2 regions of the Nocardioides jishulii genome follow, and region 1 is predicted to be linked to the other one. Evidence: riboswitches for the same ligand, from Rfam matches in the RefSeq annotation. Region 1 holds a riboswitch; the other holds the start of a gene.
What was found. Region 1 has a riboswitch for cobalamin ahead of FCL41_RS12455 (hypothetical protein). Riboswitches for the same ligand answer to the same signal wherever they lie in the genome.
Positions count from the first base shown of each region.

Region 2: it holds a riboswitch for cobalamin, as region 1 does, so the genes downstream of both, FCL41_RS05120 (prenyltransferase/squalene oxidase repeat-containing protein) here and FCL41_RS12455 (hypothetical protein) in region 1, are expected to answer to the same signal.

Region 1 is NZ_CP040748.1:2,622,712-2,626,113, reverse strand. Features, by position in the region: gene FCL41_RS12460 (acyl-CoA dehydrogenase family protein) at 1-822, shown strand, start outside; gene FCL41_RS12455 (hypothetical protein) at 1,071-2,135, opposite strand; cobalamin riboswitch at 2,205-2,345, opposite strand; gene FCL41_RS12450 (hypothetical protein) at 2,604-3,402, shown strand, end outside.
Region 2 is NZ_CP040748.1:1,081,354-1,084,755, forward strand. Features, by position in the region: gene gatA (Asp-tRNA(Asn)/Glu-tRNA(Gln) amidotransferase subunit GatA) at 1-107, shown strand, start outside; gene gatB (Asp-tRNA(Asn)/Glu-tRNA(Gln) amidotransferase subunit GatB) at 104-1,627, shown strand; cobalamin riboswitch at 1,797-2,002, shown strand; gene FCL41_RS05120 (prenyltransferase/squalene oxidase repeat-containing protein) at 2,007-3,402, shown strand, end outside.

The DNA of each region.
Region 1 (3,402 bases):
GCCAAGGGCGAGGGCGGCTTCTCCTACTGTCTCTCCGAGCCCGACGCCGGCTCCGACGCGGGTGGCATGAAGACCCGCGCCGTGCGCGACGGCGACCACTGGGTGCTCAACGGCGTGAAGCGCTGGATCACCAACGCCGGTGAGTCCGAGTACTACACGGTCCTGGCCGTCACCGACCCCGAGAAGAAGACCCGCGGCGGCATCTCCGCGTTCGTCGTCGAGAAGTCCGACGCCGGTGTCTCCTTCGGCGCCCCGGAGAAGAAGCTCGGCATCAAGGGCTCCCCGACCCGCGAGGTCTACCTCGACAACGTCCGCATCCCCGCCGACCGCATGATCGGCGCCGAGGGCACCGGCTTCGCCACCGCGATGAAGACCCTCGACCACACCCGCGTCACGATCGCGGCCCAGGCCGTCGGCGTCGCGCAGGGCGCGCTCGACTACGCGCTCGAGTACGCCAAGGAGCGCAAGCAGTTCAACAAGTCGATCGCCGAGTTCCAGGGCCTGCAGTTCATGCTCGCCGACATGGGCATGAAGGTGGAGGCCGCACGTCAGATGACGTACGCCGCCGCCGGTCGCTCCGAGCGCGGCGACTCCGACCTCACCTTCTTCGGTGCGGCGGCCAAGTGCTTCGCCTCCGACGTCGCCATGGAGGTCACCACCAACGCCGTGCAGGTGCTCGGTGGCTACGGCTTCACCCGCGACTACCCGGTCGAGCGGATGATGCGCGACGCCAAGATCACCCAGATCTACGAGGGCACCAACCAGGTGCAGCGCATCGTGATGGCGCGCCAGCTGCTGGCGGGCGTGCAGTCGGAGATCTGACCTTCGCCTGACCCCGGACGGACACAGCGCCCCGACCCTTCCGCGGGTCGGGGCGCTGTCGCGTCCGAATGCGGGACGCGTGCGGGTCAGCCTTCGCCGACCACGTAGTCCGGGCAGTTCTCGAAGTCGCCTTCGTCCTGCGGTACCGCGACGGCCTTGACCGCGATGGCGGCCACGACCGACGGCGACCCTTGGGCGGAGCTGGCCGGGTCCTCACACGGTCGTCGGCCGCTCTGTCGTCAGTGCCCTCAGCGAGTCACGCGAGCGGTCCGCGCCGAGGTGCGCGTGACCTTGGTGTAGCCGGGGGCGGTCCCGGTGACGCGCACCGAGAGGCGAGCGCGGCGGTCACGCTTCGTCACGACGTACGTCTTCTTCTTCGCCTTCGCGCCCTTGATCACCTTGCCGTTGCGCAGCCACTGGTACGTCAACCGGACCTGCGCCGGCTTCCATGCGCCCGGGCGCGCGGTCAGCCGCTTGCCGACCTTGGTCGTGCCGGTGACTGCGGGCTTGCGGGCCGTCAGGAGCCCGGGGGCCACGGTTCCCGTCCGGGCCGACTCCAGGGACGTGGGGGTGTGCCCGGGCTTGGAGCCGGTGACGGTCACGGTGAGGCGGGCGCCACGATCCGCGGGGGCCACGCGGTAGGTGGCGCTGCGCGCACCGGCGATGGGGGCACCGTTGCGCTCCCACTGGTAGGTCAGGGTGACCCCGTCGCTCCAGGAACCCGGGAGGGCCCGGAGGGTGGCGCCGACACGAGCCGTCCCGAACACCGTCGGCACCGCTCCCGTCACCACGGGGACGGGCTCGGGCTCGGGGTCGGAGAACTGGGGCGTCGGACGCGGCACGCTCACCCCGTCGGTTCCCACGTAGCGGGCACCGAACGCCCGGTCGATGTTCGGGCCGTCGGTCACGATGCCGTAGTTGGCGGTGTCCCACGGGCCAGGCACTGCCGCCCCTGAGAAGAACCACCAGGACATGCCGTCGTCGGTGTGCTCCTCCTCGACCCCGGCGATGGACTCGATGTAGGAGCCGCTGGCGCGGACCTCCAGTCCCACGGCCTCCAACGCGGCGACGCGGGGCTCTCGGCCACCCGTCTCCACCACGCCGCCGACGAGGCAGCGCACGGTGAATCCTTCGGCCGGGATCGACGGGTCCTCGTGGGCGCCGAAGTCGACGACGACGCTGAGACCCTCGCCCTGGGTGCACCATCCGGTACGCCAGTCTGAGTCCGAGTCGGCCTGGGCTGGGGCGGTGCCGACCAGGGGACCGACGATGAGTGCGCTGGCAGCCGCCAACGCGGTGGACGTGAGCTTCACGTGAACTCCGATTCCGGAGCAGGGGAGGCCGACGGCTGGGTCGGCGACCGACTGCATTCCTCGACAGTGGGGACGGTCTACGAACGGGAGGGCATTCCGACTCCGACGGGCACGGGGCTCGTCGTCACGGCTGCGGGTCAGTGCCGGACTCTCACCGGCTTCCCCCTCGACGTTCGTGGGTGAGGGTACGCCCGCCGCTGATGTGACGGACGAATCCGTTGCTGCGTGCTCGTCGTCACACACACCCCGTTCCGGGTCCGGGTCCGGTGATGTGCCACGATGCGTGAGTCACCTCGTGACGCATCTCCACCAGAGGAAGCCGGTGAGAATCCGGCGCTGTTGCGCAACCGTGAGCTGGTCCTCCAGCGAGTCGGGAACTCCGGAGATGCAGCCGTCACCCGTCGTCGCACAAGCGCGGGCTCGGAAACCTCTGGGTTGCCTTGCCTGCGCATTTCCCGGAGGTTCCCGATGCAGGCCGTCAGTCCTCGGCGCCACGCAGCCGCTTCCCTTCTGGCGACGGTCCTCGTGGCGGCCGCGCCGTTCGCCGCCGGGTCCGCGCATGCTGCAGGCGCCCCCCAGTCCGCGCTCTGCGACGGCTACACCGTCGGGACCTGCGCCATCACCACCGACTCCCGCGTGGCCGCACAGGACCAGCTGCTGCGCGTCCAGGCCGTCGGGCATCCCGGCGTCTCGCTGACCCTCCAGTTCTACGTGATCGAGTTCAACTCCCGCGGCCAGATCACCGGGCTGGTCCCCAGTGGCGACCCGGTCGAGGGCGTCACGCGGAGCCTCTCTGGCGGACGTGGAACGCTCGACGAAGCTCGCCTGGTGCCTCGGACCGTGCCGGACGTCCCAGGAGGATGGGGGTTCGTGGGTCTGGCCGACGACACGTCGCTGGACCTGAGGTCCAGGCTGGGCGCCGTCGTCGAGTTCGGCGGCCGCACCCTCAAGCTCCTCGGTGACGGCTACGCCGACCAGAAGCCGGTCGGGGTCCCGCTCGACCTGCACGTCATCGGCAACGTCCCGGGCGTCGGCTACTGGGTGGAGTACCTCGCTGCCGACGGGACGTGGACGGCCGTGGAGGGCCAGGGCTACGGCGCCGCCCAGCGCCTCCTGAGCAGCCCGGGAGAGGTCTCCCACCTCAGCTACACGGTGCCGACCGACCTCGTCCCCGGCCAGGCGTACCGCTTCCGGATCAACCACCACCTCAACTACGGCGGCGCCGAGGACCGACCGATCGCCGCGCCCGCCTACGCCGAGTGGACCG
Region 2 (3,402 bases), 1.5 Mb from region 1:
ACGTACGTCTCTACCGCGTCGGCGCTGCCCTCGAGGCTGCGCTGGAGAAGAACTGGGGCGGTCCGTTGCTCGACCGCGCCCCCGAGCTGGAAGGGGTGCAGGCATGAGCGCCACCGGTACCGCCGCGAAGCTGATGGACCTCGACAAGGTCCTGGCCACCTACGACCCGGCGCTGGGCCTCGAGGTCCACGTCGAGCTCAACACGAACACCAAGATGTTCTGCGGCTGCCCCACGGAGTTCGGCGCCGAGCCGAACACCCAGGTCTGCCCGACCTGCCTGGGCCTGCCCGGCGCGATGCCCGTGGTCAACGCCAAGGCCGTCGAGGCCGCCATCCGCATCGGCCTCGCCCTCAACTGCGAGATCGCCGAGTGGTGCCGCTTCGCCCGGAAGAACTATTTCTACCCGGACATGCCGAAGAACTTCCAGACCTCGCAGTACGACGAGCCGATCGCCTTCGAGGGCTTCATGGACGTCACCATCGAGGGTGACGACGGCGAGCCGGAGAACTTCCGCGTCGAGATCGAGCGCGCCCACATGGAGGAGGACACCGGCAAGTCGCTGCACGTCGGTGGCGCCACCGGCCGCATCCACGGTGCCGACTACTCGCTGGTCGACTACAACCGCGCCGGCATCCCGCTCATCGAGATCGTCACCAAGCCCATCGTCGGCGCCGGCGCGAAGGCCCCGGCCGTCGCCCGGGCGTACGTCGCCCAGCTGCGCGAGCTGATCCTCGCGCTCGGCGTCTCCGACGCCCGCATGGACCAGGGCTCGATCCGCGCCGACGTCAACCTCTCGCTCGCCCCCAAGGGCACCGAGAAGCTCGGCACCCGCACGGAGACGAAGAACGTCAACTCCCTGCGATCGGTCGAGCGGGCGGTGCGCTACGAGATGCGCCGTCACGGCGCGATCCTCGCGGGCGGCGGCAGCATCCTGCAGGAGACCCGGCACTGGCACGAGGACACCGGCGTCACCACGTCGGGTCGCGAGAAGTCCGACGCCGAGGACTACCGCTACTTCCCCGAGCCCGACCTGGTGCCGGTGGCGCCGACGCGGGAGTGGGTCGAGGAGCTGCGCGCCACCCTGCCCGAGAACCCGACCGTCAAGCGGGCCCGCCTGCAGGCCGAGTGGGGCTTCACCGACCTGGAGATGCGCGACACGATCGGTGCCGGTGCGTTCGGCCTGGTCGAGGAGACCATCGCCCAGGGCGCGGCCCCGCAGGCCGCGCGCAAGTGGTGGCTCGGCGAGATGGCCCGTCGCTCCAACGAGACCGGCGTCGAGATCACCGAGCTGGGGATCACCCCGGCCGACGTGGCGAAGATCCAGGCGCTCGTCGACGCGAAGACGATCAACGACAAGCTGGCTCGCCAGGTCATCGAGGGCGTCATCGCCGGTGAGGGCACGCCCGAGGAGGTCGTCGAGAAGCGCGGCCTGGCCGTGGTCTCCGACGACGGCGCGCTCTCGGCGGCCGTCGACAAGGCGATCGAGGCCAACCCCGACGTGGCCGACAAGATCCGCGACGGCAAGGTGGCCGCAGCCGGTGCCCTCATCGGCGCGGTGATGAAGGAGATGCGCGGACAGGCCGACGCCGGCCGCGTGCGCGAGCTGATCATCGAGAAGCTCTCCTGACCCACGGCGTACGCCCCGCGCACCCACGCTGAAACTGCGGAGTTGATGGCGCGACACCCCGGTGTCGCCCCCATCAACTCCGCAGTTTGCGTTGTGCCTGAATCACGCGCCGCGCGTGGTCGACCGCACAGTCGGCCGACTCCTCGCACGGGCACTTTCGGAGGTACAGTGAGCCGGTCGCGACACCAGTCGTGGCACCTCTTACGCCCGTCACGGGGAAAGCCGGTCCAAGTCCGGCGCTGACCCGCAACCGTAGGCACGGAGCAATCCGTGCGAGCCGGAACGCCTGTGACGACGCGTCCGAACACAACGCTGTCGTGGAAAACAGCGGGTTCGACTCCGTTGGAGTGGTCCCGCTGGTGCAGCGGGAAGGACACTCATGTTGCGCAGCACGCGCACCCGAGCCGCGTTCGTCGCGGCCACCGCCCTCGTCGTCACCGGCCTCGGCCACGTCCCGGCACAGGCTGCCAGCGACCCGACACCGGCGCAGCTCGCCGGCGACTGGATGCTCGGCAACCTCAACGCCGACGGTCTGCTCACCGGGGCCTACACGGACATCGACGGAAGCACGAAGACGTTCGTCGACCACGGAAGCACCGTCGACCTGGCGTTCTCGCTCGACGCCGCGGGTGGCCGTGACGCCGAGGTCGCGCAGCTGACCGACGCCGTCGCCGCGACGATCGCGGACTACACCACCGACGGAGACGCGACCTACTCCGGCTCGTCGGCCAAGGCGCTCGCCCTGGCCACCAGCGAGGGCCGTGACCCGCGTACCTTCGGTGGCGTCGACCTCCTGGCGCAGGTCGAGGAGACCGTCATCACCGCCGGCCCGTCGACCGGTCGTCTTCAGGACCTCGACCCGACGCCCACCGAGTGGTTCGACGACTACGCCAACACCATCGGTCAGGCGTTCGCTGCCCGGTCGCTGACCCGGGCCGGTTCCTCGTTGGCCGACGAGGCCACCGACTTCCTGCTGCTCCAGCAGTGCGACGCCGGGTTCTTCCGCCTCGACTTCACCAAGGACAAGGCAGCCACCGACCAGTCCTGTGACGGCGCCGCCGGCACGGTCGACGTCGACGGTCCGGACGTGACCGCGCTGGTGACGCTGCAGCTGGCCGCCATCGACGCCCCGGACGCCGACGTCACGGCAGCGCTCGCCGACGCCAAGGCCTGGCTGGCCGCCCAGCAGACGGCTGACGGTGGTTTCGGCAGCAGCCAGAACGGCACCAACGCCAACAGCACCGGCCTCACCGGCGCCGCTCTCGCCGCGCTCGGAGACAAGGCGCGGGCGACGAAGGGCGCGACCTGGCTGCGCGCTCGTCAGGTGATCGGCGCCTGCGACGGCAAGCTCGCCCCCGAGACCGGTGCGATCGCGTACGACGACGCCACCCTCGCCACCGGCCGCAAGGACGGCATCACCGACCCGCTCGACCGCCTGCAGTGGGTCATGTCCGGGGCCCAGGGCCTGGCCGGTCTGGCGTCCGCCCCGGCGACCACCAGCGCCGAGGGAGCCAGCCTGCGTACGCCGAAGTTCGCCAAGGCGGGCACGAAGCTCAAGGTCACCGTCCGCGGCCTCGCCGCCGGCGAGCGCGCCTGCGTCACGGGGCTGGGTGCCCCGCGTCAGGTGGTCGGCGCCGGGAAGCTGACGGTGACGGCGACGGTGAAGGCCGGCACGGTCCGCCCCACGCTGCGCACCGCGACCGAGTCGGTCCAGCAGGCCGGCGGCACCAAGGTGCTGGGCAAGAAGAAGCTCAAGGTCGCCCTCGCCAAGAAGC